Regions from separate parts of the Kitasatospora sp. NPDC018619 genome, predicted to be linked through region 2. Evidence: riboswitches for the same ligand, from Rfam matches in the RefSeq annotation. Region 2 holds a riboswitch; each other region holds the start of a gene.
The links. Region 2 has a riboswitch for cyclic di-AMP ahead of ACH5AR_RS02530 (transglycosylase family protein). Riboswitches for the same ligand answer to the same signal wherever they lie in the genome.
Positions count from the first base shown of each region.

Region 1: another riboswitch for cyclic di-AMP. It lies ahead of ACH5AR_RS24785 (transglycosylase family protein); the one in region 2 lies ahead of ACH5AR_RS02530 (transglycosylase family protein).
Region 3: another riboswitch for cyclic di-AMP. It lies ahead of ACH5AR_RS14750 (NlpC/P60 family protein); the one in region 2 lies ahead of ACH5AR_RS02530 (transglycosylase family protein).
Region 4: another riboswitch for cyclic di-AMP. It lies ahead of ACH5AR_RS09165 (M23 family metallopeptidase); the one in region 2 lies ahead of ACH5AR_RS02530 (transglycosylase family protein).

Region 1 covers NZ_JBISAI010000016.1:79,230-86,472, reverse strand. The annotation lists gene mfd (transcription-repair coupling factor) at 1-1,017, shown strand, start outside; gene ACH5AR_RS24800 (MazG family protein) at 1,172-2,212, shown strand; gene ACH5AR_RS24795 (SDR family NAD(P)-dependent oxidoreductase) at 2,217-2,639, opposite strand; gene ACH5AR_RS24790 (cytochrome P450) at 2,952-4,340, shown strand; cyclic di-AMP (ydaO/yuaA leader) riboswitch at 4,515-4,683, shown strand; gene ACH5AR_RS24785 (transglycosylase family protein) at 4,689-5,588, shown strand; gene eno (phosphopyruvate hydratase) at 5,890-7,176, shown strand.
Region 2 covers NZ_JBISAI010000001.1:636,848-644,090, reverse strand. The annotation lists gene ACH5AR_RS02535 (hypothetical protein) at 533-1,489, shown strand; cyclic di-AMP (ydaO/yuaA leader) riboswitch at 1,953-2,113, shown strand; gene ACH5AR_RS02530 (transglycosylase family protein) at 2,100-3,470, shown strand; gene ACH5AR_RS02525 (LacI family DNA-binding transcriptional regulator) at 3,735-4,754, opposite strand; gene ACH5AR_RS02520 (glycoside hydrolase family 13 protein) at 4,780-6,477, opposite strand; gene ACH5AR_RS02515 (sugar ABC transporter permease) at 6,590-7,243, opposite strand, start outside.
Region 3 covers NZ_JBISAI010000008.1:112,499-119,741, reverse strand. The annotation lists gene ACH5AR_RS14765 (glycosyltransferase 87 family protein) at 1-225, shown strand, start outside; gene ACH5AR_RS14760 (hypothetical protein) at 241-1,215, opposite strand; gene ACH5AR_RS14755 (NlpC/P60 family protein) at 1,446-2,492, opposite strand; gene ACH5AR_RS14750 (NlpC/P60 family protein) at 2,720-3,835, opposite strand; cyclic di-AMP (ydaO/yuaA leader) riboswitch at 3,846-3,999, opposite strand; gene ACH5AR_RS14745 (NlpC/P60 family protein) at 4,337-5,374, opposite strand; gene ACH5AR_RS14740 (NYN domain-containing protein) at 5,574-7,001, opposite strand; gene ACH5AR_RS14735 (hypothetical protein) at 7,143-7,243, opposite strand, start outside.
Region 4 covers NZ_JBISAI010000004.1:426,353-433,595, reverse strand. The annotation lists gene ACH5AR_RS09180 (sensor domain-containing protein) at 1-328, opposite strand, end outside; gene ACH5AR_RS09175 (GNAT family N-acetyltransferase) at 442-1,029, opposite strand; gene ACH5AR_RS09170 (hypothetical protein) at 1,073-1,948, shown strand; gene ACH5AR_RS09165 (M23 family metallopeptidase) at 2,093-2,941, opposite strand; cyclic di-AMP (ydaO/yuaA leader) riboswitch at 2,954-3,112, opposite strand; gene ACH5AR_RS09160 (YiaA/YiaB family inner membrane protein) at 3,308-3,598, shown strand; gene ACH5AR_RS09155 (alpha/beta fold hydrolase) at 3,767-4,594, shown strand; gene ACH5AR_RS09150 (TetR/AcrR family transcriptional regulator) at 4,650-5,216, shown strand; gene ACH5AR_RS09145 (SpoIIE family protein phosphatase) at 5,341-7,243, shown strand, end outside.

The DNA of each region.
Region 1 (7,243 bases), on a different contig from region 2:
GAGTCGATCGACAAGGCGGCCGCCCGGCTGAAGGACCTGGTGCCCGAGGCGCGGATCGCCACCGCGCACGGGCAGATGGGGGAGAGCCAGCTGGAGAAGGTCGTCGTCGACTTCTGGGAGAAGGAGTTCGACGTCCTGGTGTCGACCACGATCGTGGAGTCCGGCATCGACATCTCCAACGCCAACACCCTGATCGTGGAGCGCGGCGACACCTTCGGCCTCTCCCAGCTGCACCAGCTGCGCGGCCGGGTCGGGCGGGGCCGCGAGCGCGGCTACGCCTACATGCTGTACCCGCCGGAGAAGCCGCTCACCGAGACCGCGCACGAGCGGCTGGCCACCATCGCCCAGCACACCGAGATGGGTGCGGGCATGTACGTCGCGATGAAGGACCTGGAGATCCGCGGGGCGGGCAACCTGCTCGGCGGCGAGCAGTCGGGGCACATCGCGGGCGTCGGCTTCGACCTCTACATGCGGATGGTCGGCGAGGCGGTGGCGGAGTTCCGCGAGTCGCTGGCGGGCGGCGGGGAGCCGGAGGAGGAGCCCCTGGAGGTGAAGATCGAGCTGCCGGTCGACGCCCACGTGCCGCACGACTACGCGCCGGGCGAGCGGCTGCGGCTCCAGGCGTACCGCTCGATCGCCGCGGTCAACTCGGAGGAGGACATCCGGCAGGTCCGGGACGAGCTGGTGGACCGCTACGGCAAGCTGCCCGAGCCGGTGGAGAACCTGCTGATGGTCGCGGCGCTGCGGCTGTACGCCCGGCGGTGCGGGATCTCGGACATCACCCTCCAGGGCGCCAACGTCCGCTTCGGCCCGGTGGAGCTGCGGGAGTCCCAGCAGCTGCGGCTGAACCGGCTCTACCCGCGCAGCCAGGTGAAGGCGGCCGCCCAGCAGCTGCTGGTGCCGCGCCCGAGCACCGGGCGGATCGGCGGCAAGCCGCTGGTCGGGCGGGAGCTGCTCGGCTGGTGCAGCGAGTTCCTGTCGGCCATGTTCGACGACCTGGCGGGGACGAAGAAGTAGCGCCCGCCGCCCGGCGGCGCGCGGTGGGGCCACGGCGGTCCCGGGTTCCGGCCCGGGGCCGCCGGCGCGTGCCCGCGGGGCCGGGGCCCGGGGCCGGGGCCGGGGAAGGGCCTTCGCCCGGCCCGGGGCGGGGGAGCGGGGGTAGGTTCGGGGTGTGACGACGAATGTTCCGGGCGCGAAGCTGATCCTGTTGACCACCACCCACCGGGTGGCCCCCGGCCTGCTGGCGTGGCCGGCCTGGGAGGCGCTGCGGTCGGCGGGGCGGGTGCTGGTGGCGGACGAGGGGCATCCGCAGGTGGCGGCGGTGCGGCAGGCCGGGGTGGCCGTGGAGGCGGTGGCGGCCGGGCCGGCGCCCGCCCTGGCCCGCCTGCTGACCGGGCAGCCGGCCGGGGCCGGGCCGACGGTGTGGCTGGGCAGCCCGGACGGTGACCCGGGGCTGACCGACGCGCTGGCGCGGCTCGCGGTGGAGCGGGCCGGCGAGGTGCCGGAGATCGAGGTGCTGCCCGGCTCGTACGACCTGCCCGGCTCGCGGCTGCTGGACCTGGTGACGGTGATGGACCGGCTGCGCTCGCCGGGCGGCTGCCCCTGGGACGCCGAGCAGACGCACGAGAGCCTGGTGAAGTACCTGGTCGAGGAGGCCTACGAGCTGGTCGAGGCGATCGAGCAGGGGGACCGGGCGACGCTGCGCGAGGAGCTGGGCGACGTCCTGTTCCAGGTGTTCTTCCACTCCCGGATCGCCGAGGAGCACCCGACCGATCCGTTCACCGTGGACGACGTGGCGGGGGACATCGTCGAGAAGCTGATGTACCGGCACCCGCACGTGTTCGGCGACGTCGAGGTCGGGGGCGCGGCCGACGCGGAGGCGAACTGGGAGCAGCTGAAGGCGGCCGAGAAGGCGGACCGCGAGTCGGTGGTGGACGGCGTGCCGGCGGCGCTGCCCTCGCTGGCGTACGCGGCGAAGCTGGTGTCCCGGGTGCGCCGGGCGGGCTTCACGGGGGTGCCGGACGAGGCGTACCGGCTGCCGGACGAGCTGACCGCCGACTCGGCGGGCCGGCTGCTGCTCGCGGTGGTGCAGCGGGCGCACGGCGCCGGGGTGGACGTGGACGCCGCGCTGCGGGCGGCCGCGCGCGGCTACCGGGACGCGGTGCGCGCGGCCGAGGGCCTCGGGCCGCAGGGCGGTCCGGGCGGGGAGTAGGTGGTCAGGCCGCCGTGGCGGCGCGCTCCGGGTGCCGCTGCGGCGGGACGAGCTCGCCGATGGCCTCGCCGATGAGGACGACGAGCTCGGCGAGCCGCTCCAGGTCGAGGTGGTCGGGCAGGTCGGCCAGCGAGACGACCCGCTCGCCGGCCGGGCCGGCCACGGCGAACAGGTCGATCGGCCCGAGGTGCTTCTCGGCGGTGTCCACGAGGGCGGCGACGTCGCTGGGGCGGCGGATGTCGCCGCAGACGCCGACGACGGGGCAGCCCGGGCGGTCGAGTTCGGCGGCGAGGTCCTCGGCGATGCCCACGTGCTGGTCGGCGACCAGCATCCCGGCGGCGCCGGCGGCGGCGAACCGGCGGGCGAGGCCCGCGCCCGACCCGCCGTCGAGGACCGCGATGACGACGACTGACCCGCTGACCCGCATGGCCTGCTCCTCCCTGTGGGCGACACCGCACCGGCGCCCACGCGTACTGCGGAGGATCGTAGGCACGTCCTGACCCTCCGCAACAGGGGTTACCCCTCAGGTGACCAGGCTCACGCCCACTCCGCGGCCAAGAGTCGGCCAAGACCCGTCCACGGACCGGCCACGGGCCGTCCACGGGGTGTTGGCGCACCGCTCGCATTCCGTCCGCGCACCGGCTGGATCCCGCCCGCGCACCGCCCCTTCCCCGGCCCGCGCCCGGCCGCGCTCCGCCGGAGGCGGGCCCCGCCCGCCGCACCGGATACGGTCGGTCCCATGCCAGCTCAGCCCCACCCCGCCCGGCCCGCCGCAGCGCCGTCCGACGCCTGTGCCCCACAGCTGTTCACCTGGGAGTTCGCCGCCGATCCGTACCCCGCCTACGCGTGGCTGCGCGAGCACGCCCCGGTGCACCGGACCACCCTGCCGAGCGGGGTGGAGGCCTGGCTGGTGACGAGGTACGCCGACGCCCGGCAGGCGCTCGCGGACAGCCGGCTGTCGAAGAACCCGGCGCACCACAGCGAGCAGGCGCACCGCACCGGCCGGGTGGGCATCCCCGGGGAGCGGCAGGCGGACCTGATGACCCACCTGCTGAACATCGACCCGCCGGACCACACCCGGCTGCGCCGGCTGGTGTCGAAGGCGTTCACCCCGCGCCGGGTGGCCGAGTTCGAGCCGCGGGTGCAGCAGCTCACCGACCGGTTGATCGACGGCTTCGCGCAGCGCGGCTCGGCGGACCTGATCCACGAGTTCGCCTTCCCGCTCCCCATCTACGCGATCTGCGACCTGCTCGGGGTGCCGGCCGAGGACCAGGACGACTTCCGGGACTGGGCCGGGATGATGCTGCGGCACACGAAGCCGGGACACGGCGGCGGTCAACGCGGCGGCGTGGGGCGGGCGGTGAAGCGGATGCGGGCGTACCTGCTGGAGCTGATCCACCGCAAGCGTGCGGACCTCGGGGACGACCTGATCTCGGGCCTGATCCGGGCGAGCGACCACGGCGAGCACCTGACCGAGAACGAGGCCGCCGCGATGGCCTTCATCCTCCTGTTCGCCGGCTTCGAGACCACCGTGAACCTGATCGGCAACGGGACGTACGCGCTGCTGCGCGACCCGCAGCAGCGCCGGCTGCTCCAGGAGTCGGTGGTGCGCGGCGAGAGCGGGCTGCTGGAGACCGGGATCGAGGAACTCCTGCGCTACGACGGGCCGGTGGAGATGGCGACCTGGCGCTTCGCCACCCGGCCGCTGACCATCGGCGGGGTGGACATCCCGGTCGGGGACCCGGTGCTGGTGGTGCTGGCGGCGGCGAACCGCGATCCGGCCCGGTTCGCGGCGGAGAACACCCTGGACCTGGCCCGGAAGGACAACCCCCACCTGGGGTTCGGGCACGGCATCCACTACTGCATCGGCGCTCCGCTCGCCCGGCTGGAGGGGCGCGCGGCGCTGGCCACGCTGCTTTCCCGGCTGCCCGACCTGCGGCTGGCGGAAAGCCCCGGGAACCTGCGCTGGCGCGGCGGACTGATCATGCGTGGACTGCGGGAACTCCCGGTGGAATTCAGTCCGGAGAGCCGTTCCCCGCACGCTCCTCCGGCAGCTGCTGCGCCGGCACGCCCGGAGGGTGGAGATGACACTGACGGGACGTCGCCGACCGCCGATGGAGGGGTGTGAACGCCCATCAATCCGGACATAACGCCGCTGTTGGTAGGCGATCGGACACGGGCCGTAATTCTGGTGTGATATCGACGATATGAGCTTGTGATCGGTCTGATGATCTGTCTACTCTCCCTGGAGTTCGCAGCTGCGGACCCCGTGCGCGGAACGCCGAATCCTGCCCGCCGCGCCACGGGAAACCGACCAGAACCCTGGGCAGGGGCGGGGGAACCAGGTTTGTTGCCGTCTCCCCACGGCTTGGGGTGAAGCCGCCCGAGCGGAGTCGTCTCCGCGCACGGCGGCCGGGCCACCTCCCGGTCCGAACCCGACAGCTCACCTCGCAGGCGTGCGGAGAGGGACCTCTTCATGCTGTTCGTTGGAACTGGCCGCCACCGTCGTCGTACCCAGGCCGAGAAGGCCATCGCCGTCGCCGGTGTGGCCGGCGTCGGACTCGCGATGCCGATCCTCACCGCCACCGGCGCCGCTGCCGCCCCGGCCTCCACCTGGGACGCCGTCGCCCAGTGCGAGAGCGGCGGCAACTGGAGCATCAACACCGGCAACGGCTTCTACGGCGGCCTCCAGTTCACCTCCAGCACCTGGAAGGCGTACGGCGGCACCGCCTACGCGGCGCAGGCCAACCAGGCCAGCAAGGCCCAGCAGATCTCGGTCGCCGAGAAGGTGCTCGCCTCGCAGGGCCCGGGCGCCTGGCCGGTCTGCTCCCAGAAGGCCGGTCTGACCAAGGGCGGCGCCCCGGCCGCGGTCGACACCTCCTCGGACGCCAAGCCGCAGTCCGCCGCGAAGCAGCAGGCCCCGAAGCCGGCCGCCAAGCCGGCCGAGAAGCCCGCCGCGCAGAAGCCCGCCGCCAAGCCCGCCGCGAAGCCGGCCGCCCAGAAGCCCGCCGCGCAGCCGGTCCAGCAGGCCGCCCCGCAGGCCCAGGGCTTCCCGGGCAAGGCCGGCTGGGACGCCGACGCCAAGGTGTACTGGTACCAGAGCAACGGCGCCTGGTACTGGACCAGCCACCAGAGCGTCTACCAGCAGTACGCCCCGCAGGCCGCCGCCCAGCCGCAGTACGCCCCGCAGGCCGCGCAGCAGGCCCCGCGGGCCACCGGCCACGACTACACCGTCCGCGCCGGTGACACCCTGTCGACCATCGCCGCCGCGCAGGGCGTCTCCGGCGGCTGGCACGCGCTGTACGAGGGGAACCGCGCCACCGTCGGCGGCAACCCGAACCTGATCATGCCCGGCCAGGTGCTGCACCTCGGCTGAGCCGCCGCGCCCGGCGCGGGAGCACCCGCCACGGCGCTCGGCGCCGGCGCCGCTCCACCCCGTCGTCCGAAGGGGACCGGCCCTACCGGTCCCCTTCGTCCGCATTCGCCCGCTCCGGTGGGACAAGCTGGGACAAGCAGGTGAACTACCGGTGGGTAGTGGGGCCACACGCTGAGACGGGACCGAGGCGGACGTGGCCCCGGGAGCCCGGGCGGTTAGGCTCTGGTCGTAACGACTCCGCAATCGTCCTGCTGACAGCACCACCGTCAGACCGGACCCTGCTTCCGCAAGGAGATGCCTCGTGCCGTCCATCGATGTCGTCGTAGCCCGTGAGATCCTCGACTCCCGCGGCAACCCCACGGTCGAGGTCGAGGTCGGCCTCGACGACGGCAGCACGGGTCGTGCCGCTGTCCCGTCGGGTGCCTCCACCGGCGCCTTCGAGGCGCTGGAGCTGCGCGACGGCGACAAGAACCGCTACTTCGGCAAGGGCGTCGAGAAGGCCGTCCTGGCCGTCATCGAGCAGATCGGCCCGGAGCTGGTCGGCTACGACGCGACCGAGCAGCGCCTGATCGACCAGGCGATGCTGGACCTGGACGCCACGCCGGACAAGTCCTCGCTCGGCGCCAACGCCATCCTGGGCGTCTCGCTGGCCGTCGCGCACGCCGCCTCCGAGGCCAGCGACCTGCCGCTGTTCCGCTACCTGGGCGGCCCGAACGCGCACGTCCTGCCGGTCCCGATGATGAACATCCTCAACGGCGGGTCGCACGCGGACTCCAACGTCGACATCCAGGAGTTCATGATCGCTCCGATCGGCGCGGAGTCCTTCTCCGAGGCCGTCCGCTGGGGCGTCGAGGTCTACCACACGCTCAAGGGCGTGCTGAAGGAGCGCGGCCTGTCCACCGGGCTGGGCGACGAGGGCGGCTTCGCCCCGAACCTGGACTCCAACCGCGAGGCGCTGGACCTCATCGTCGAGGCCATCCGGAAGGCCGGCTACGTGCCCGGCCGTGACGTCGCGCTGGCCCTGGACGTCGCCTCCTCCGAGTTCTACGAGGACGGCGCCTACCAGTTCGAGGGCAAGGGCCTCACCTCCGCCGAGCTCATCGAGTACTACGCCGAGCTGGTCGCCGCCTACCCGCTGGTCTCCATCGAGGACCCGCTGGACGAGTCGGACTGGGACGGCTGGAAGGCCATGACCGAGAAGCTGGGCGACAAGGTCCAGCTGGTCGGCGACGACCTGTTCGTCACCAACCCGGCCCGCCTGGCCCGTGGCATCGAGACCGGCACCGCCAACGCGCTGCTGGTGAAGGTGAACCAGATCGGTTCGCTGACCGAGACCCTGGACGCCGTCGAGCTGGCCCAGCGCAACGGCTACCGCTGCATGATGTCGCACCGCTCCGGCGAGACCGAGGACGTCACCATCGCCGACCTCGCCGTCGCCACCAACTGCGGCCAGATCAAGACCGGCGCCCCGGCCCGCTCCGAGCGCGTCGCCAAGTACAACCAGCTGCTGCGCATCGAGGAGATCCTCGACGACGCCGCCGAGTACGCCGGCCGCGGCGCCTTCCCGCGCTTCAAGCACGAGGGCTGAGCGCTCCCGGTAGCGCACGCCTGACCGGTGCCCCGCCGTTCACCCCGTAGGGTGGTCGGCGGGGCAC
Region 2 (7,243 bases):
TGTCGTCCTGCGCGGCGCCCCCGGCACCGCCGAAACGAACGGACCGGCCCCGTACCGGTCCGGCACAACGCCTCACTTGACGCGATGATAGCCGCAGTGCACGTGCATCAGCACGGGACGTTGCAGGTGCACGAGGCATTTTGTCCGCCGCCGCGATCTCTTCACGAGCCCTTCTCCTGACGGTACGTAAACGGACATAGCCGATGAATCGTCGAGCGCGCGATAACCGGCCGTGAGCACCTCCCCGCTGAATGTTGATCTTCGAACGCCGGGAGTCGCCCGCCCGTGACCCTCCGTCAGGCCGACCTCATGCTGTGAGACATCTCACGCGTCACGGGCGCAACGTCCGCCCCCTCCGATCGCGTTGTGGCTACCACGGGGTACGACTCGGGGGTTGGGTGAGGAATGTCCGGATTGTAGGCAATGCGCGCGGACCGGCCCCGAAGCCGCACCGCGCCCGCACCCTGACCGCGCGAAACCCGTACGGCAGCCGACTGCAAGCCGGACGGGCCGATGTCCTACGATCTCCGGCATGAGCACCGCAGCCATCCCGGGCGCGCCACTGCCCGTCCGCACTCCAGGCTCCCGTGCGCGGGGGCGCCACCGTCGTCCCGAGCGCCCCGAGATCCCGGCCGGCGCCCCGGCCCTGGTGCTCGCCGTGCCCGCACCCGCCGGACCCGAGTCCCGCTCGGTGGTCGAGGAGCTGCTCTCGATCGTCCGCACCGAGCACAACGGCGTCCAGACGGCGGTCGGCTACCTCCCCGGTGACGGCACCGGCGCCGCGGAGGGCGAGGACCGCACGGTGGCCGAGCTGCTGGCGCTGGCCGCCGAGGCCGGGCTGCCGATGCCCGTCCTGGTCCCGCTGGTGCCCGGCCCGCACGCCTTCCTGGGCGAGCTCCACGCGCTCGCCGCCGAGTACGGAGCCCCCGTCACCGACCCGCTGGGCCCGCACCCGCTGCTGGCCGAGGCCGTGCACGTCCGACTCTCCGAGGCCGGGCTGGCCCGGGCCGACCGCGCCCGGCTGTTCGCCATCGCGACCGCCGCGGACGGCGTGGTGCTGACCACCGTCGGCGGCGAGGACGCGGCCGCCGCGGCCGGCATCACCGGCGTACTGCTGGCCGCGCGACTGGCCGTGCCGGTCGTCGCCGCCGCGCTCGACGTGCCCGGCTCGGTGGCCGCCGCCGTCAACCACCTCAAGGACACCGGCTCGCAGCGCCCGGCGCTGGCCCCGCTGGTGATCGGCCCGGAGGCAGACTCCGAGCTGCTCGCCACCGCCGCCGAGGAGACCGGCTGCCCGTCGGCCGCGCCGCTGGGCGCCTACCCGTCCGTCGGCCAGCTGATCGCCGCGACCTACCTGGCCGCGCTGCCCGCGCCCTCCGCGGAGGACCTGGCACGGGCCGAGGCGGAGGCGGCCGCCGCCGGGGCCGACGGGGCCCCGGAGGGCGCTCGCGGCGCCCACGCGGCCGCCGAGGCGCCCGCCGGGCAGTAATTTCGACACCGCGCGCCCGCCGACGTGCACCGAAGGGCCCGGAACGGCATCCGTTCCGGGCCCTTCGGCATGCTCGCCGCCCTTCCGAGCTGCACGGGGCACGACAAAGGAATGTCCGTTCTGGCCTATTTGAAAGGAAATAGGAAGCGGCCGTCGGTCGCGGATCCGCAGCGGCGCATCACGGCCGCTCCCCCATCCGCCGACGCGCGCCGCAGGGCGATTCGACGCGCCGTCACCTCGCTCCTGAGGAGCAGCCAATTGTGGAGTTCTGCAACAGCATTGCCTGAAAAGGATCATTTGTGATCATGATGGGTGGCAATTTTGGCAGTTCCCACTAAACCGTGATGCGCATCACAAGGGTTTGCAGTTTGAACTTGAGTCTGATTAACGTGCTCCCCGTTCGTGACCACACGAACCCGGTTCATCCGCGACGCCGAGTCCTGCCGTCGGATGTCCTGGCAGCGCGATAGACGCACCACGGCAGGAGCGGGGGACCCACAGGTAAGTCGCCCCGGACCGCTCTCCGGAACGGTCCAGGGCTAGGGGTGAAGCCGTGCACACCGCACGGCCGGGCAACTCCGGCCCGAATCCGACAGCTCACCTCGCAGGCGTGGGAGAGGACCGCGTCTTCATGCTGCCCACCAACGGCACCAACGGCACCAGCCTGTCCAGCCGCACCCGTCGCGTGATCGCCGCCCTCGGCGTCGCCGGCGTCGGCCTCACCGTCCCGTGCCTCACCTCCGGCACCGCCTCCGCCGCCTCCGTCGCCACCTGGGACAAGGTCGCCCAGTGCGAGAGCGGCGGCAACTGGAGCATCAACACCGGCAACGGCTTCTTCGGCGGTCTGCAGTTCACCTCCAGCACCTGGGCCGCCTTCGGCGGCACCGCCTTCGCCCCGCAGGCCAACCAGGCCACCAAGGACCAGCAGATCGCGATCGCCGAGAAGGTCCTCGCCTCGCAGGGCCCCGGCGCCTGGCCGGTCTGCTCGGTCCAGGCCGGGCTCACCAAGGGCGGCGCCCCGGCCGCCGTCGACACCTCGGCGGGCTCCGCCTCGGGCTCCACCGCCGCCAAGCCCGCCCAGAGCGCCAAGCCGGCCGCTCCGGCGGCGAAGCCCACCGCCAAGCCCGCCCGGCCCCAGGCGCCGGCCGCGAAGCCCGCCACGCCCGCCACGCCCGCCCAGGGCGACGCGCAGGCCGCCATGGACTCCGCCGCCTCCGGCAACCGCGGCGACCGGGCCCAGACGGGCCGGCAGCAGGCCCAGGGCGGCGACTACACCGTCGTCGAGGGCGACTGGCTCTCCTCCATCGCCGACCGGCACAACGTGCAGGGCGGCTGGCAGCGGCTGTACGAGCTCAACCGCTCCACCCTGACCGAGGGGCCGGACAGCATCTACCCGGGCCAGCACCTGTCCTTCGACGGCAAGTCCGGCTCGGGCTTCACCTGGTTCGACCGCTCGCAGAAGTCCGGCCAGTCCGCGAACGGCGGTTCCGTGGACGCCCAGCCGGCCGCGCAGACCCAGCCCCAGACCCAGGCCCCGGCGACCAAGCCGTCCAGCAAGCCGGCCGCCAAGCCCGCTCCGCAGGCCCAGACCCCGGCCCCGGCCCCGGCCCCGGCCGCCACCGGCAGCATGGCCGCCGCGGTCTCCTTCGCCGAGTCGAAGGTCGGTCAGGCGTACGTCTACGGCGGCACCGGCAACGGCGGTTGGGACTGCTCCGGCCTGACCCAGGCCGCGCTGCGCGCCGCGGGCATCTCCGTCCCGCGGGTCGCCGCCGACCAGGCCGCCGCCAGCACCCACGTCTCGCTGGACAGCCTCCAGCCGGGCGACCTGCTGTTCTGGTCCAACAACGGCAAGGACTCCGGCGTCTACCACGTCGCGATCTACGTCGGCAACGGCAAGTACGTCGAGGCCGCCAACCCGAGCTCGGGCGTCCGCGAGCAGAGCATCGCCAACTGGGCCCCGGACTTCGCCGGCCGGGTCTGAGAACCACGGACAGATGACAACTGACAGCTGACAGATTTCAACATCTGTCAGCTGTCATCCGTCCACTGTCATCCGTCAGCCGCAGGCCCCCGCCCGCCCGCTGACCACCCGCCACCCCCGGGGAGAGTCTGGTCGCTCCTCCCCGGGGGTCCCGGCGTTCCCGAGGGCCGGTCCGGCCGGCCCCACACACGTCGACGGGCCCCGGAGAGCAACGCCCTCCGGGGCCCGTCGACCGACCGTGGCAGCGGCCGTTACGGCCGCGGCTCAACGCGCGCAGGCCCCGGTGGACCCGCGCATCACCAGCTCCGGCTGGAACATGAACTCGCCGCGCTGCGCGGCGTTCCCGCCGACCTCCTCCAGCAGCGCGTCCACCGCCGCGGTGGCCATCGCCTCGACCGGCTGCCGGATCGTGGTCAACGGCGGCTCGGTGAAGGCGATCAACGGCGAGTCGTCGAAGCCCACCACGGACGCGTCCTGCGGCACCGACAGCCCGCGCTGCCGCACCGCCCGGATCGCCCCGAGCGCCATCATGTCGCTCCCGCAGACGATCGCCGTACAGCCCTTGTCGAGCAGCGCGCCGGCCGCCGCGTGCCCGCCCTCCACGCTGAACAGCGTGTGGTGGACGAGGTCCTCGGCCTCCTCCTGGCCGCGCCCGAGCACCGCCCGCATCGCCGCCGTGAACCCCTCGATCTTGCGCAGCACCGGGACGTACCGGCGCTGGCCGACGGCCAGCCCGATCCGCTCGTGCCCGAGTTCGGCCAGGTGCTGGACGGCCATCCACATCGCGGCGCGGTCGTCCGGCGAGATGAACGGCGCGTCGATCCGCTCGCTGTAGCCGTTGATCAGCACGAACGGCACCCCGCGCCCGGCCAGCCGGGCGTAGCGGTCGTGGTCGGCGGTGGTGTCGGCGTGCAGCCCGGAGACGAAGACGATGCCCGCCACGCCCCGGTCCACCAGCATCTCCACCAGTTCGTCCTCGGTGGACCCGCCCGGCGTCTGGGTGCACAGCACCGGCGTGTAGCCGTGCCGGCTGAGCACCTGCTCGATCACCTGGGCCAGCGCCGGGAAGATCGGGTTGCTCAGCTCCGGCGTGATCAGACCGATCAGCCCGGCGCTGCGCTGGCGCAGGCGGGTCGGCCGCTCGTACCCGAGCACGTCGAGCGCCGCCAGCACGGTCTGCCGGGTGGCGGCGGAAACGTTCGCCTTGCCGTTGAGCACGCGGGAGACGGTGGCTTCGCTGACCCCCGCCTGCGCCGCGATGTCTGAGAGTCGCGCCGTAGTCACGGTCCCAGAGCCTATTCCAACCACGTCAGACCGCCCACCAGCCGGTGCAGTCCGGCGCGAGCACCGTTTCGCCGCCGTCCACCACCAGGTCGGTGGAGGCGAGCAGCAGCGTGCCCGGCGCCGCGATCCGCACCGGCTCGCCGGTGGTGTTCACGGTGCAGACGAAGGCGCCGCGGCGGAAGGCCAGGGTGCCCTCGGGGCTCTCCAGCCACTCGACCCCGGTCCCCGCGCCGAGGTCGGGCCGCGCCCGGCGGACGGCCAGCGCGCTGCGGTAGAGCTCCAGGGTGGAGGTCGGGTCCCCGGTCTGCGCCTCGACGCTCAGCTCGGCCCACTCGGCCGGCTGCGGCAGCCAGGACGGGCCGCCGGCCACCGGGCCGAAGCCGTACGGGGCCTCGGTGCCGGACCACGGGATCGGGACGCGGCAGCCGTCGCGGTAGCCGTCCTGGCCGGCCTGGCGGAAGAACGACGGGTCCTGGCGGACCTCGTCGGGCAGGTCGGTGACGTCCGGCAGGCCGAGCTCCTCGCCCTGGTAGACGTACGCGGAGCCGGGCAGCGCGAGCATCAGCAGGGTGGCCGCGCGGGCCCGGCGCAGGCCGAGTTCGCGGTCGCCGGGGGTGCGGATCTGGGTGCCGAGGCCGGGCTCGTTGGCGAACCGGGTGGCGTGCCGGGTGACGTCGTGGTTGGACAGCACCCAGGTGGTGGGCGCGTCGACCGGACGCATCGAGTCGAGCGAGAGGTCGATCACCTCGCGCAGCGCGGCGGCCTCCCAATCGGTGCCGAGGTACTGGAAGTTGAAGGCCTGGTGCAGCTCGTCGGGCCGGACGTAGTTGGCGGTCCGCTGGACGGTCGGGGTCCAGGCCTCGGCGACGCCGATCCGCTGCCCCGGGTACTCGTCGAGGATCCTGCGCCAGCTGCGGTAGATCTCGTGCACGCCGTCCTGGTCGAAGAACGGCATGACGTCGTTGCCGAGCAGCTTCAGCTGGTCGGCGCCGCCGAGGTCGGGCAGGCCGGGGGCCTTGACCAGGCCGTGGGCGACGTCGATGCGGAAGCCGTCCACGCCCATGTCCAGCCAGAAGCGCAGGATCGAGCGGAACTCGTCGGCGACGGCCTGGTTCTCCCAGTTGAAGTCCGGCTGCTCCGGGGCGAACAGGTGCAGGTACCAGTCGCCGGGGGTGCCGTCCGGGTTCGCGGTGCGGGTCCAGGCGGGGCCGCCGAAGATGGACTCCCAGTCGTTGGGCGGGAGTTCGCCCTGCTCGCCCTTGCCGGGGCGGAAGTGGTAGCGGTCGCGCAGCGGGGAGCCGGGGCCCTCCCGCAGGGCACGCTGGAACCACTCGTGCTGGTCCGAGGAGTGGTTGGGGACGAGGTCGACGATGATCCGCAGGCCCAGGTCGTGGGCGTCCCGGATCAGGGCGTCGGCGTCCAGCAGGGTGCCGAACATCGGGTCCACGGCGCGGTAGTCGGCGACGTCGTAGCCGGCGTCCGCCTGGGGCGAGGCGTAGAACGGCGAGAGCCAGACCGCGTCCACCCCGAGGTCGCGCAGGTAGGGCAGTCGGCTGCGGATGCCGGGCAGATCGCCCATGCCGTCGCCGTTGGAGTCGGCGAAGCTGCGCGGGTACACCTGGTAGATGACCGCGTCCCGCCACCAGCCTCTGGACGCGCTGACGTTCGCCTCGTGAGCGCTGTCGGCGGCAGGCCGGGAGGTGTCGGCCAGGTTCTGGGTCATGGACGGTATCCCTTGCGGACTAGAGAGGAGCGGAGGGCGCCGGGACGCGGAGGCACGCGACGACGTGCGGGCGCCTGACGACGCGGCGGGCGCGTGACGACGCGGCGGCGCGCTACGACTTGGAGGCACCGGCGGTCAGGCCGGTGACCAGGTGGCGCTGCACCAGGTAGAAGAAGGCCGCGGACGGGATCGCGATCAGCACGGCGGTCGCGGCCATCAGGTTCCACTGGGCGTCGTGCTCGCTGACGAAGGTCTGGAGACCGACGGCCAGGGTGTACTTGTCGGAGCTGAGCATGAACGTGGAGGCGAACGGCACCTCGGCCCAGTAGGTGAGGAAGGAGTAGAAGGCGGCCACCGCCAGGCCCGGGCGGGCGAGCGGCAGCACCAGCCGCCAGAAGGTGCCGAACGGGCTGAGCCCGTCGACGCGGCCGGCCTCGTCGATCTCCACCGGGATGGTGTCGAAGTAGCCCTTCAGCAGCCAGGCGCAGTAGGGCACGGTGGTGGTCGAGTAGACCAGGATCAGGCCGGTGTAGCTGTCCAGCAGGCCGAGTTCGGAGAGCATCGTGTACATCGGCACGATCAGCACCGCGATCGGGAACATCTGGGTCACCAGCAGCGACCACATCAGCGGCCGGTGCCCGGGGAACTTCATCCGGGAGACGGCGTAGCCGGTGGTGGCGGCGACCATCACGCCGAACACGGTGGTGATCCCGGAGACCAGCAGGGCGTTGCCGAACCAGGTGAAGAAGTCGGTGTCGGACAGCAC
Region 3 (7,243 bases), on a different contig from region 2:
CTGGCCGCGCGCAACCTGCTGCTGCTGGCCGCGACGGTGCTCTCCTGCGTGCGGCTCTGGCGCTCCACCCGCGCCGAGGCCCCGCTGCCGGCGACCGTGGTGCTGGACCGCGAGCCCGCCGCGCTGCCGCCCGCCGGCTACCCGGTCCGCCCGGGCATCGCCTACGAGCAGGACCTGCTGGACGGCATCGACCGCCCGGGCGCCCGGGCCGAGCAGCGCCGCTGACCGGCCCGCCGGCCGTCAGCCCTTCAGCGCCGCCACCTGCTCCAGCCAGAGCCGGGTGAACTCCCCGAGGCCGACGCCCAGTTCACGGCGCAGCAGCCGGTCGGTGCGGCGCTCGCGGTCCTCGTCCTGCCCGTCGGCCGCGCCGACGGCCCGGTAGAAGGCGACCAGCCGCTGCGGCCCGTGGGTGCGGGCGACCAGGTCGCAGGCCAGCCAGGACTGCTCGTAGGCCTGGGCGATGCCGGTGGCGCCGGCCGTGAAGTCCCGGTCGGCGGGCAGCGCGACGGGCACCCGCCCCGCGGCCACGTCCCGGGCCAGCTCGGGGGCGATCTGCCGCGGGTCGCGGCCGGAGCCGCGGTAGGCCGTCCAGTCGGCGACTCCCTCGGAGAGCCACATCGGGGTCCAGGCGCGGGTGTCGGCCCTGGTCGCGACGTGGGTGGCCTCGTGGGTGACGACCACCTGGCGGCCGAAGCCGCTGAGCCGCCCGTACGCCTCCGGGTTGACCAGCACCCGGTCCGCCGGGGTGTGCCAGGGCGCGCCGGGGGCGGCGACGGTGACCGCCGCCATGCCCGTCCAGCCGTCCGGGTCGCCCTCCAGCAGCCGGGCGAACTGCTCCCCGGTGGCGGGCCGCTCCAGCAGCAGCCGCCCCGGCCAGGCGTCGCCCCAGACCTCGCTGACGGCGGGCACCGCCCGGTCCCCCACCGCGGCCAGCTCGGCCGGGTCGGGCCCGGCGGCCGGGCCGACCACCAGGCAGTGGGCGCCCGGCACCGACCGGAGCGGCCCGAAGTCCCACGGCGCGGGCGGCCCGCCGGCGCTCTCCTCGTGCTCGACCCGCCAGCCGTCTCCGGCCCGCACCAGGTCGATCCGGCGCGGGTACACCACCGGGGCGTCGTCGTACCCGGCGATCCGCACCGCCAGGTCGGCGGCGGCGGTCAGCCGCTGCGGGCCGCCGCCGGCGCCGAGCACCAGGTTGCGGTACCCCGCCTCGGCCACCGGCAGCCCGGCCCAGGGCGGCGCCGAGCGCGCCCGCTCCGCCAGGGCGGCGGCCGCCTCGGCCCGCAGGTCCGCCGCCCGGGCCGCGGGGGCCGCCGGGGCGGCCGGCGGCAGCGACAGCTGGGCCAGCCCGCCGGCCGCGAGCAGCAGCGCGCCCCGCCGGGACAGCGCGCGGCGCGGGCGGGGCCCGGGTATCCCGGTGGGGGCGGCGGGCGGGGAGGGCGGGGTGCTCAGAGCCGGACCACCCCGGAGACCGGCATGGCGGTGACGCTCTCGTAGCGGACCCTGGCGCCCGGGCGGGGGGCGTGCACGATCACCCCGCCGCCGGCGTACATGCCGACGTGGTGCATGTCCCGGTAGAAGATCACCAGGTCTCCCGGTTTCGCTTCGGACAGGCTGATCCGCTGCCCGGCGTACGCCTGGGCCTGCGAGGTCCGCGGCAGGGTCACCCCGGCCTGCCGCCAGCTGTAGTACATCAGACCGGAGCAGTCGAACGCGTTCGGTCCGGTGGCCCCGTAGACGTACGGGGAGCCGATCATCCGCACCGCGGCGGCCAGTGCGGCCGCCCCGCGCTCGGAGGCGGGCGCGGAGGTGCCGAGGTCCAGCCGGTCGGTGCCCCGGGTGGCGCGCCGCTCGGCGTCCCGGGCGTCCTGGGCGGTCAGCCGGGCCCGCTCGGCGGCGCCCAGGCCGTTCAGCAGCTTCTGCGCCCGGGCCAGCCGCTGCTGGATCTGCTGCTTGCTGTCGGCGATCGAGCGGCGGGTCTCGTCCAGCTCGGCGAGCTTGCCGACCACCTCGGCACGGCGCTGGTCGAGCCGGCGCTGCCGGGTGACCAGCTCGTGCAGGGCCTCCTGCTGGCGCACCGCGGCCTGGCCCTGGGAGCGGGCGCGCTCCAGGTAGCCCGCCGGGTCGGTCGAGAGGATGAGCTGGGCGGTCTGGGCCATCCCGCCGGCGCGGTACTCGGCCCCGGCCACCGTCGCCAGGTCCCCGCGCACCTCGTTGAGCTGGTCCTGGGCGAGGGCGATCTCGCCCTGGAGGATCGTGGTCTCGCCCTGGAGCCGGCGCTGGGCCTCCTGCGCCGCGTTGAGCTTCTCGGACGCCTGCTCGGCCTCGTCGTACAGCTGCTCCACCTGCGTCTTGACGTCCTGGCGGTCGGCCGGGTCCGGGCTGGCGGGGGCGGCCTCGGCGCTGCCCGCGGTGCCCGCGCCCAGCGCGGTGGCGGCGGCCGCGGTCAGCACCAGCGCCCGGGCGAGCAGTGGGGAACGGCGGTGCACGGGCATGGCGGCAGCGGCTCCAATCCTGCGGCGCGGCCCCCGCCGCCGCACCGGGGCGGGCGGCCGTCGAGCGGGAGTCCGGTGGCAGACGTTAGCGAGTCCGGGCAAGCGAGTCCAAACCCCTCCCGACCCGAATATTCACTCCCATATCGGACACCAGACCGATCCGCCGGAAAAGCCGCAGGCCCGGCCTTCCCTGGGGAAGACCGGGCCCGGAGGCGTCCGCGTGGGGGTCAGACCCGCACGATGGAGGTCAGCGGCATGTTGGTGACCGCCTCGTAGCGCACCGACGCACCCGGCTTGGGGGCGTGCAGCACCTGGCCGTTGCCCGCGTAGATGCCGACGTGGTGGGCGTCGCTGTAGAAGATCAGCAGGTCGCCGGGCTGGGCCTGGGAGATGTCCGTACCGATCCGGGTGCCGGCCCCCGCCTGCGCCTGCGAGGTGCGCGGCAGCGACACGCCGGCCTGGTTGTACGCCCAGACCATCAGGCCGGAGCAGTCGAAGGAGCCCGGGCCGGTGGCGCCCCAGACGTACGGGCTGCCGATCTTGGAGGCCGCGGCCGAGAGGGCGGCGGCACCGCGCGAGCTGCCGGCGGCCACCTTCACCGGGGCGGTGGTGGTGGGGGCCGCGAGGGTGCCGCGGCTGTTGTCGCGGGAGGCGCGGTCGGCCTGCTGCTGCTGGGCCTGGGCGGCGTCGGCCTTGGCCTTGGCGTCGGCCGCGGCCTTCTCCTCGGCCTGGCGCAGCGCCTGGCGGTCCTGCTCGGTCAGGGTGTTGAACAGGTCCTGAGCCGCCTTCAGCTTGCCCTGGACCTCGTCCTTGGAGGCCTTCAGCTGCTGGGTGGTCGACTCCAGCTCGGCGAGCTTGCCCTGGGCCTCGTTGCGGTCCTGGTCGAGCTTGCGCTGCTGCTCCTGGAGCTCCTTCAGCTGGCCCTTCTGGGTGCTGCCGGCCTGGTTCAGCGCGCCGGCCTGGCTGAGGAAGCTGTCCGGGGTGGACGAGAACATCAGCTGGACGGTCGGCGATATCCCGCCGTTGCGGTACTGCTCGCCGGCGATCTCGGCCAGGCCGCCCTGGAGTTCGGTGACCTGCGCCTGCTGACGCGCCACCTGGTCCTGGAGGCCGGAGACCTGCTTCTCCAGCTCCTGCTGCTTGGCCTGGGCGCCGTTGTAGGCCTCGGTCGCGACCTCGGCCTGCTCGTTGAGCTGGTCGACCTGCTCCTTGACCTGTTCCTTGGTCGGCTGCGGGTCGGCGTGGGCACCCTGCGCGGACAGGGCGACGGCCGCGGCGGCGACACCGGTCAGGATCGAGACGCGGGCCCGTCCTGCGGGCTTGGGACGACGATGGGACGCCACGAAGGCGGACTCCTTCTTCCTACGTCCGCCTACCGGGTGAGCTGACGGGTTCGGGCCGGAAGCATGCCCTACGACGCCTCACGGCCGTTTCACCGGCCGACCCGGCGCCGATTCACCCCGGAGGAACGTGGTTCCCCGGCTCCGCTCCGCAGCGCCCCCGAACACTGGGCTCCCCTGTCGGGCAGTCGCTTCGACCTGCCCCGCTGCCTCGCGAACTCGGCGGTAACCACCGCCGCCACCCTGGCTGGGCGATCGACAGTGCGGTGGTTCGGAGCATGACCCTAGTAACTGAACCGTGATCCGTTCAAATCCTTGTCAGAAAAAAGACTGAAGATTGCCCAAGTTCCTTTGTGAAAATGACCGATGGTGACCACTGCCGCACAGAAGGCTGATCGCTTCTCAGCATGTGGTCGGCAGGGGCCGGAAAGCCCGACGCCACCCCCGAGCGGGGGTGGCGCTTTTCACAGGGCCCGGCCGGGAGCCCCCGGGCGTGTCGGGCCGTCAGACCCGGCGGATGGTGTTGATGGACATCGCGTCGGCCTTCATCACCTTCACCACGTCCCCGGTGTGCGGCGCGTGGACCACCATGCCGTTGCCGATGTACATCCCGACGTGGTGCATGTCGTTGCCGTACACCACCAGGTCGCCGGGCTGGGCCTGGTCCAGCGAGGGCACCCGGGTGCCGTAGTGGCCCTGCTCCTGCGAGGTGCGCGGCAGCGAGACGCCCGCCTGGCCGTACGCCCACACCATCAGGCCCGAGCAGTCGAAGGTGGTCGACCCGGTGGCCCCCCACACGTACGGCGAGCCCTGCTTGCCCATCGCCTTGGCCACCGCCGTGGCCGCGTAGCCGCTGGCGGCCGGCAGGCTGTTGAGGTCGACCCGGTCGCTGCCGCGCGAGGCCCGGTCGGCCTGCGCCTGCTGGGCCCGCAGCGCGGCGCGGTCCGCGGCGCTCAGCGAGTTCAGCAGGTCCTGAGCGGCCTTCAGCTTGGCGTTCACGTCCGCCTTGGCCTGGTTCAGGTCCTTGGTGGTGGTGTCCAGCGAGGCGAGCACGGCGGCCGCCTCGGCCTTCTGCTGGTCCAGCCGGCGCTGCTGGTCCTGGAGGCCCTTGAGCGCCTCGGCCTGGCCGGCGCTGGCCTGCTGGACGGACGAGGCCTTCTCCAGGTAGCCGGCCGGGTCCGAGGAGAGCATCAGCTGGACGGACGGGTCGATGCCGCCGGTGCGGTACTGCTCGCCCGCGACCTCGGCGAGGCCGCCCTGGAGCTGGGTCATCTGCTCCTGGCCGCGGGCCACCTGGTCCTGCAGCTGCTCGGCCTGCTTGCGCAGCTGGCCGGCCCGCTCCTGGGCGCCGTTGTACTTCTCGGCCGCCTGCTCCTGCTCCTCCTGGAGCTGGTCGATCTGCGCCTTGACGTCCGACGTGTTCGGCTGGGGCGCGGCGTGCGCGGCCACCTGGGCGGAGAGGGCGACCGCGGTCGCCGCGGCAGCGGTGAGCACGGAGACCCGCGCGCGGCTCGGCTGCTTGGGACGGCGGTGGGAGGCCAAGGGACCGGCTCCTTCTTCCATCGGACTCACCTGATGGGATGAGATTCCCGAAAATAGGTTTGACGCCAGACCCTAGTGAAGATCTATCCGTTGTGCCACTCCCCCAATGGCATGAACTCCGCCACCGCACACTGACTCCACCGGACCGGCACAACCCCCCGACACCGCGCTGACCAGGCATCACGCGGTCCGGCCGGACTCAGGGCCGGGCCAGCCGGTTCAGCAGCAGCACCGACGCCACGGGGCGCGCGCCCGCCTTCCGCACGCCCTCCGCGACCTCCCGGTCGGTGGACACCACCACCACCGGACGGCCCTGCGGCTCGGCCCGCACCAGACGGCGGATCAGCTCGTCGGCCGTCTCCCCGGTCCGGCTGAACCGCACCCGGACGCCGCGCGGAGGCGCCATGATCACCGGGACGTCCAGGTCCTGCCCGTCGAACACGCAGGTGACCTCCGCCTGGGTGCGCTGGGCCAGCATCGCCAGCCCGCCCAGCAGCCGGATCCGCTGCTGCTCCAGCGGCAGCGTCGGATAGCCGGTCTTGGTCACGTTGTAGCCGTCCACCACGAGGTGCACCTGGGGGATCGCCAGCAGCTGGTCCAGCAGCGCCGGATCGTCCTCGGCCAGCCCGCGCCGGGCCACGTCGTGCGGCGAGGCCGCCCCCGGCACCACCGCCTCCACCAGGTCCGCCGGGCGCAGCTGGGAGACCGGCAGCGCCAGCTCCCGCTGGAGCCCCTGGGCCGACTGGAGCACGGTGTCCAGCAGCAGCCGCAGCCGCATGTCCTCGACGCTGCGCCCCTCACGGGCCGAACGGCGCCCCTGCTCGGCCGCGTTCTCCAGCTCCGAGACCCGGTGCCGGAGCCGGCGCGCCTCGGTCTCGGCCGCGCCGCGCTCGGCCGCGGCCTGCGCCTTCACGGCCTCCAGCTCGCCGGCCACCCGGCGGGTCTCGGCCTGCGCCCGGCGGGTGTCGCTCTCCAGCGACCGCACCTTCTTGCGCAGCGACTCGGCCTCCCGGCGGACGCCGTCGGACTCGGCCCGCTGCCGGTCCGCCTCCGCCCGCGCGGCGGCCCGCACCTCGGCCAGCTCGGCCTGGAGCTTCTCCACCAGCCGGGCCGCCTCGGCGGCCGCGTCCTCGGCGCCGGCCCGCTCGGCCTCCTCGCCCGCCTCGGCCACCAGCCGGCTCCAGCCCGCAGACCGCACCAGGTAGGCGGCCGCGGCCACGTCCATCGGGTCGGCCGCGCTCGGCACGGTGCCCGACTCCAGCGCCCTCACCAGGTCCGGCTGCCCCAGGCGCAGCCGCTCCGCTATCCGCACCCGGAAGGCCGGCTCCGCCTCCAGCGCCGCCGCCAGCGCGGTGGCCGCGTACTTGGCCCGCCGCGCCGGGGTGAACTTCACGTACTGACGCAGGCTCTGCGGGAGCTCGCCCGGCGGCAGCCCGCCGAGCGCGTCCGAGGCCAGGCCGACCACGCGCCGGCGCACGCCCTCGGGCAGCGGCCGGTCGAGCTTCTCGGCGACGCGCTCCGCCGCGGGCTCGGAGGGGGCGTCCGCCGTCCCGGCGGTCCCGGCCGGGGCTCCGGCCGCAGCGGGCTGAAGCCCCTGGGCTTCGCCGGGCTCCTTCGCTGCGTCCACCACGTCCTCGGCTCCGATCCTGGTCCAGCGGGGCACGGCCGCGACCGCCCCCTGTTCGTCACGCTCCGTGCGTCTTGTTCTGTATTGTCCCGTGCGGCGCGGGCGGGCGCGCCGTGCGCCCACCCGCCGCGGCGGCGGGGATCAGCCCTGCTCGGCGGGGGCCTGCGCCCCCTGGGCGCCCGGACGGGCCACCAGCTCGACCTGGTCCACCGCGTTGCACCAGCGGCAGCGCACCGACTCGA
Region 4 (7,243 bases), on a different contig from region 2:
GGGCCAGCATGCCGCGCACCCGGGCCCGCTCCAGCCGGCCGAAGCCGCGAGCCAGGCTGGTCAGGGCGCCCAGCACGGGCAGGCCGAGGACGGTGACGAAGGTGCCGAGGCCGAAGCAGAACATGGTGATCGAGACGGCGAACCCGGCGATCGCCACCGGCAGGCCGCTGAGCGCGTAGCCGACCTCGCGGTAGTAGTACGCCGAGAACGGCGTCCGCCACAGGGCCGGCCGCCGCTCGGTCCGGCGGGCCCGGGCGGGGTACGGGCCGCTCCCGTGACCGCCCAGGACGTCCCACTCCCGGTCCTCCGTGCTGCGGCTGCTGCTCATGCTCCCGGCCCCCGGCCCCTCGTTCTGGCGTTCGTTCGTCCCGCTGACGGGGTCCAGTCTGGTGGACGCGCCGGCCGGGCGTGATCCGGAGGCCTGGCGGATCGGGGGTGGGGTTAACCCCCCTCCCCGCGGGCGGCCGGGCCCGGCCACTCGTCGGCGAGCAGCCCGTAGAGGGAGGAGTCCCACCACGCGCCGTCCTTGAACCCGTCGTGCCGCAGCCGCCCCTCCAGCCGGAAGCCCAGGCCGGTGAGCACCCGGACGGAGGCGGTGTTGTCCACCCGGACCCGGGCGGACAGCCGGTGCAGGTCCAGCGCGCCGAAGGCGAAGCCGCAGAGCAGGCCGACGGTCTCGCGCGCGTAGCCCCGGCCCCACGCCCCTCGGGCCAGCACGCACCCGATCCCGGCGGCGCGGTGCCCTTCGAGGGTGAGCGAGGCCTGCCCGACCGGCCTCGCCCCGGCCGGCTCCTCGGCGTCGGCGAGCCTGGTGACGGCGAGCCGGTAGGTGTCCCGCTCCTCGGCCAGCGCCTCCTCCACGTACAGCTCCAGCTGGTCGGCGCACTCCTCCCGGCTGCCGGGGCCGAAGGGCAGGCGGCGGGTGACCTCCCGGTCCCCGAACAGCGCGTGCAGCGCGTCCACCTCCTCCTCGGTGTGGTGGTACTCGCGCAGGGCCAGTCGCGGGCCGGTGAGACGTACGGGGACCATGGTCGGCGACCCTACCCCCCGCCCGGCGACTACCGTTCGGACCATGAACGACGATGACCTGCGGCTCGCCCCGCGCACCAAGGCCGCCGACCTGCTCGCCTGGGCGGCCGAGCAGGGCCGCGCGCCGGTGGCCGAGGGGCCGCTGCGCGCGGTGCTGGCGCTGCTGGAGCTGGGCGAGGGCAGGATGCACGACGGCTGGCCCGAACTGACCTCCGACGCGGTGGAGCACCTGCTGTACGAGCGGCTCCACCTGTACGTCCAACCCGCGCCCGAGGAGGACCCGCTCGCCTACGGCGACGCCGTCCGGCTGCTGATCGACCACCAGCGGGCGGCCCGGCGGCTGAACGCCAAGCGCCAGGAGCGGCTGCACGCGGAGGCCGAGTGGCAGGGCGAGGTCGCCGCCGGGCTGCTGCGCCGCGCCGACCTGGTCACCTGGCCCCGGCTGTACGCGGTGCTGCTGCACGCCCACGGGGTGGACGTGACGGACACGGCGGCGGTGCGGGACTGGCTGGCCGGCTTCGGGGAGCTCCCGGCGGAGGAGCGACCGGCCGCGTACGAGGCGCTGGTGCCGGCCGGCTGGCTGGACGAGCCGGACGAGCAGGGCTGGGGCCCGGGCCGGGTGCTGGCGGTCGGGATGGCCACGGACGGCGCGCGGCGGCTGCTGGAGCAGGGCCTGATGCGGCGCAGCTACCGCAACCTGGCCGAGCTGACCGCGCTGGGCCGGCCGATGCCCGAGGAGCTGGCCGGGGACTTCGAGCGGTTCGAGGAGGCGGCCGCCGACGCGGCGCTGGACCTGTTCGGCGACTGGACGGTGCCGGGGCTGCCGCGGCTGCTGGTGACGGAGTTCCCCGAGCTGGCGCCGGAGCCGGGGCAGGAGGAGATCGAGGCGTACCTGGCGCAGCTGCCCGCCGGGGACTGAGGCGCCGTGCGAAGGCCCCCGGCCGGGAGCCGGTGCTCCGGGCCGGGGGCCTTCGCGGGCGCGTCGGGGCGTCGGTCCTGAGGCCTGAAGGCCCGAGGGCCCGAGGGCCCGGCCTCACGGGTGCCCGTCCCGGGGGCTCCTGCCTCAGGGGTTGAGGCCGCGCTGCTGGAGCCAGGGCTCCGGGTCGACCGGGGCGCCGCCGCCGGGGCGGACCTCCATGTGCAGGTGCGGGCCGGTGACGTTGCCGGTCGCGCCGACCTTGCCGATCTGCTGGCCCGCCGCGACCTTGCCGGAGCCCTTGGTGATGGCGGAGAGGTGGCAGTACCAGATCTCGGTGCCGTCGGGCAGGGTCTCGACGATCCGGTAGCCGTACGAGCCGGCCCAGCCGGCCGAGGTGATGGTGCCCTGGCCGAGCGCGAGGACCGGGGTGCCGGTGTCGGCGGCGAAGTCCAGGCCGGTGTGCAGGTGCGCCCAGTAGCGGGCGCTCTGGCCGTAGTGGGCGGACAGCCGGTAGTCCGTCACCGGGAGGGTGAGTGCGGCGGCCTTGGCCCGCTCGGCCTCCTCGGCGGCACGCTTGGCCTCGGCCTCCTTGGCGGCGGCCTTGGCCTCCGCCTCCTGGGCGGCCTGGAGCCGGGCGGTCTCCTCGGCGGCGGTGCGCTGGCTGTCGGCCTGGTGCTGGATGCGGGCGGCGAGGGCCAGGCCCGGGTCGGCGGAGAGGGCCACGGGGGCCTCGTCCGGGGCCTCGATCGCGGGGGCGGCGGCCGGGGTCGCCGAGGCGAATCCGGTGGCGCCCAGGGTGGCGGCGACGGCGGTGACGCCGAGCAGCGGGGAGGCGCCGCGGGTCTGACGCGGCAACCGGTGGCGGTTGGCCTCGGCTTCCTCGGCGAAGGCCTCCGGGCCGAGGGCCTCGGGGCCGCCCGGGCCGGGGTGGTCGAGGAGCCGGGTACCGGCTGCGGGGCCGGCCGGGTGTGCCGGGGTGTGCGTCGACGCCACGGAGGCGCGCTCCTTTCCTTCCTTCGCGCCTACCGGGTTAGCTGACGGGTTCGGAGCAGGAAGGTCTCCTACGGCCGGGCCGGAGCCCCGCCGATTCACCCCAGGAAACGTGGTTCCCCGGCTCCCTGACCGGCCGGGAGGCCGGTCGTCGGGATTAGGCGACGGCGCACGGTGCCGTCTGGTTACGGCGTTGACGACCGCGCTGCGTTATCAAACGTTAATCCTAGGAGGCGCTGATTCCAAGCCATCCGTTCGGAGCAGCGCGGCGGCAGGTGACCGGACGTCAACGAACGGCCCCTCATGCACGGCCGCACCTGAGTACGGCTACTCATGTGCGGCCCGGCCCCCCGGCCGCATCCTGACGCCATGAGCGCACCGATGCAGTCCCGCACGACGGCCGCGTACTTCGTCCAGGCCGTCCTGTCCTTCACCCTGTCGGGCATCGCCCTCGCCGCCGGGATCGCCTACCTGCCGGTCGGCGGGTGGACCCGGGCCTTCCTCGGGATCGGCCTCCTCTACACCGTCACCTCCGCGTTCACGCTGGCGAAGGTGGTCCGGGACCGGCAGGAGTCCAACGAGATGGTCACCCGGGTGGACCAGGCCCGGCTGGAGAAGCTGCTCAGCGAGCACGACCCGTACAGGGTCGAGGGGGTCTGACCGCCCCCGCGCCCTCCCCGACCGCGCCCTCCCCGACGGACCCGGGCCGCCGGGCCGGGACCGCCGCACCGGACCGCCGAGCACTTGACGGCTAAGGCTATTAGCCTTAGCTTGATGGCTATCAACAGTAGCGCCGATGCCCGCACCGGCGGCCCGAGGAGGACCCCCATGAACGGCACCGTCACCCCGACCACCCGGTACCTGACCGTTCCCGGCGGCCGGATCGCCTTCGACGACACCCGGCAGGGCGACGGCGCCGCCGTCGTCCTGCTCCCGGGCATGCTCGACAGCCGGGCCGCGTACCGGCACCTGCGCCCGCTGCTCGTCGCCGCCGGCCACCGCGTCGTCACCATGGACCTGCGGGGCTTCGGCGAGTCCTCGATCGCCTGGGACGACTACGGCCCGGCCGCCGTCGCCGGGGACGTGCTCGCCCTGCTGGACCACCTCGGCATCGAGCGCGCCGTCCTCGCCGGGAACTCGTACACCGGGGCGAGCGTCGTCCGGGCCGCCGCGGACGCGCCCGAGCGGGTCGCCGGGATCGTCCTGATCGACGCCTTCGTCGAGAACCCGCCGCCGGGCGCCCTGATGCGCGGCGCCCTGGCCCTGCTCGGCACCGCCCTCGTCCACTGGCCGGCCGCCTGGGGCTTCTACCTGCGCCGGATGGCCTTCCCCGGCGCCAAGCCCGCCGACTTCGACGCGTACGTGGACGGACTGGTCGCCGCCCTGCGCACCCCGGGGCGGAAGGCCGCCACCCGCGGGTACGTCCGCGGCGACTCGGCCCCGGTCGGCTGGACCGCCGCGGTGCGCTGCCCGGCGCTGGTGGTCATGGGCGACAGGGACCCCGACTTCCCGAAGCCGGAGCTGGTCGCCGACCGGCAGGCCGCCGCACTCGGCGCCCGGAAGGCGATGATCGAGGGGTCCGGGCACTACCCGATGGCCGACAACCCGGCGGCCACCGCGGACGCCCTGCTGCCGTTCCTCGCCGGGCTCGGCTGAGCCCCGGCCCCCGCACCGCCCCGCCCGCCTTCATCCGTACGGAGAGCCCGAACCCATGCCCCGCGTAGGACTGACCCCCGACCAGGTCGTCGACCACGCCCTCGCCCTCATCGACGAACAGGGCGCCGAGGCCCTCACGCTGGCCTCCGTCGCCGCCCGGGCCGGGGTCGCCACGCCCTCGCTCTACAAGCACGTCAGCGGCGGCCTCGCCGAACTGCGGCGGCTGGTCGCCGTCCGGGTCACCGGGGACCTCGCCGACCGGCTGGCCGAGGCGGCCGTCGGGCGCAGCGGGGACGACGCCGTCGCCGCCCTGCTGCGCGCCTACCACGCGTACGCCACCGAGCACCCGCACCGCTACCACGCGCTCCCCCAGGCCCCGCAGCCCGACGACGACCTGGCCCGCGCGGGCGCCCGGCTGGTCGGCGTGATCATCGCCGTCCTGCGGGAGTACGGCCTCGACGGCTCCGAGGCGATCCACGCCGCCCGCACCGTCCGCTCCGTCGCCCACGGCTTCGCCTCCCTCACCGCGGCCGGCGCCTTCCAGCTCGCCGAGGACCTCGCCACCACCCACGACCGCCTGGTCGCCACCCTCACCGCCGGCCTGCGCGGCTGGCCCGCGTAGCGGCCCGTCCGGTCGGCCGGCCGGTCCGCGGTGCGGGCCGGCGGACGGCGGGGCGGGGCGTGCGGGGCCGGTGCGGCGGGGCGGGGCGCCGTCGCCCGGTGGGGAAATGGGGTATCAAGGGTCAGTGCCCCTGGAGCCCGCCGGCAGTCCGCCCGCCCGCAGTGCGATGCGCTGCGTGCGCCTGCTGCTCGGCTGCACCAGCGCCGCCGAGCTGCTCGGCACCGTCCTGGCGGAGGGCCCGGCCTGGATCACCGGCGAGGGCTCCGCGCTCTACCTGCTGGACTCCGCCGGGATGCTCCGGCTGACCGCCTCGCACGGGCTGCCGGACTGGGCGCACGAGCGCTACGGCGTGGTCGATCCGGCCGGTGAGCTGCCCGCCGCGATGGCCCTGCGGCTGCGCCGCCCGTACCTGCTCAGCCCCGAGCACACCAGCGTCGACTACCCGAACCGGAACGCCGGCATGGGCACCGGGATGGTCGCCGTGGTCACCCTGCCGATGGTCGTGGACGAGCGGCCGATCGGCGTGCTCGCCCTCGCGCTGGCCCACCGGGGCACCGTCCCGCGCCGGGACCTGGACGTCCTGGAGACCGTCGCCGAGGCCTGCGCCCACCGGCTGGCCCACCTGCTGGACCACGCCGACGCCCACCTGCCGCACGGCACCCGGGCGCCGTACGGGGTCCGCTTACCCGACGGCCCGCGGGCGGCGGACGGCAGCCCCGCCGGGCTGGCCCACCCGCTGCTGTCGCTGGCCGTGCGGGCCGCCGGGCACGGCGCCTTCGAGCGGGACCTCGTCACCGGGGAGAGCTACTGGGACGCGGAGGCGTTCCGGCTGGCGGGCCTGCCGGCCGATCCGGACGGCACCGCCCCCGAGCTGGACCGGCTGGTCCACCCCGAGGACCTGCCGGACGTCCAGGCCGCGCTCGCCGAGGCGCTGGCCGCCGGCGGCCGCTACCGGATCGGCTACCGGGTGCTGCGGCCCGGCGGCCGGACCGCCCGGGTCGAGGAGTCCGGCGAGGTGATGCTGGACGTGCACGGCCGGCCGGTGCGGATGGCCGGGCTGCTGGCCGACGCCGGGCACCGGGAGCGCCCGCCGGACGGCGAGCGCGCCTCCCCCTCCGCCGCGCGCACGGCGCTGCTGCTGACCCTCACCCGGGCGCTGTCCCGGGCGGTGACCGTCCGGGACGTCACCACCGCCGTGACCGACGTCGCCCGCCCGGCGCTGGGAGCCGCCGGCATCGTGCTGGACCTGGTGGACGAGGGCCGGCTGCTGCCCGTCTCGCACACCGTGTACGGGGGCCCGCGCCGCACCGAGCTCACCCGTCTGGCGGACCTGTCCGAGAACGTGATGCAGCACTCACTGGCTCGCTCCGCCCCGCTGTTCAGCGAGCCCTCGGCGGCCCGCACCCGGCGCGACCCGCTCGCCCCGGCGGCCTGGGCGGTGCTGCCGCTGGTCGCCTCCGGGCAGCAGGTCGGCTCGTGCCTGATCACCTTCGCCGCCGAACGGGCGTTCAGCCGGGAGGACCGCACCCTGTACTCGGCCTTCGCCGGCATCCTGGCGCAGTCCCTGGAGCGGGCCCGGCTGTACGACACCCACCACCACCGGGCCTCCGAGCTCCAGCGGGCGATGCTCCCGCGCACCCTGCCCCGGCTGGCCGGGATCACCAGCGCCGCCCGCTACCTGCCGAGCACCGAGGGCATGCAGATCGGCGGCGACTGGTACGACCTGCTGCAGCTGCCGGACGGCCGGATCGGGCTGGTGATCGGCGACGTCCAGGGCCACAACGCCGAGGCCACCGCCGTGATGGGCCAGTTGCGCAGCGGGCTGCGGGCGTACGCGACGGACGGACACGACCCGGCGGCGACCCTGGCCCGCACCAGCCGGCTGCTGGCCGAGCTGGACACCGACCTGTTCGCGACCTGCCTCTACCTGACCCTGGACCCGGCCGACGGCGTGCTGACCGGGGCCCGGGCCGGGCACCCGGCGCCGGTGCGGATCACCGCCTCGGCCGCGGCCGTCGAGCTGGAGC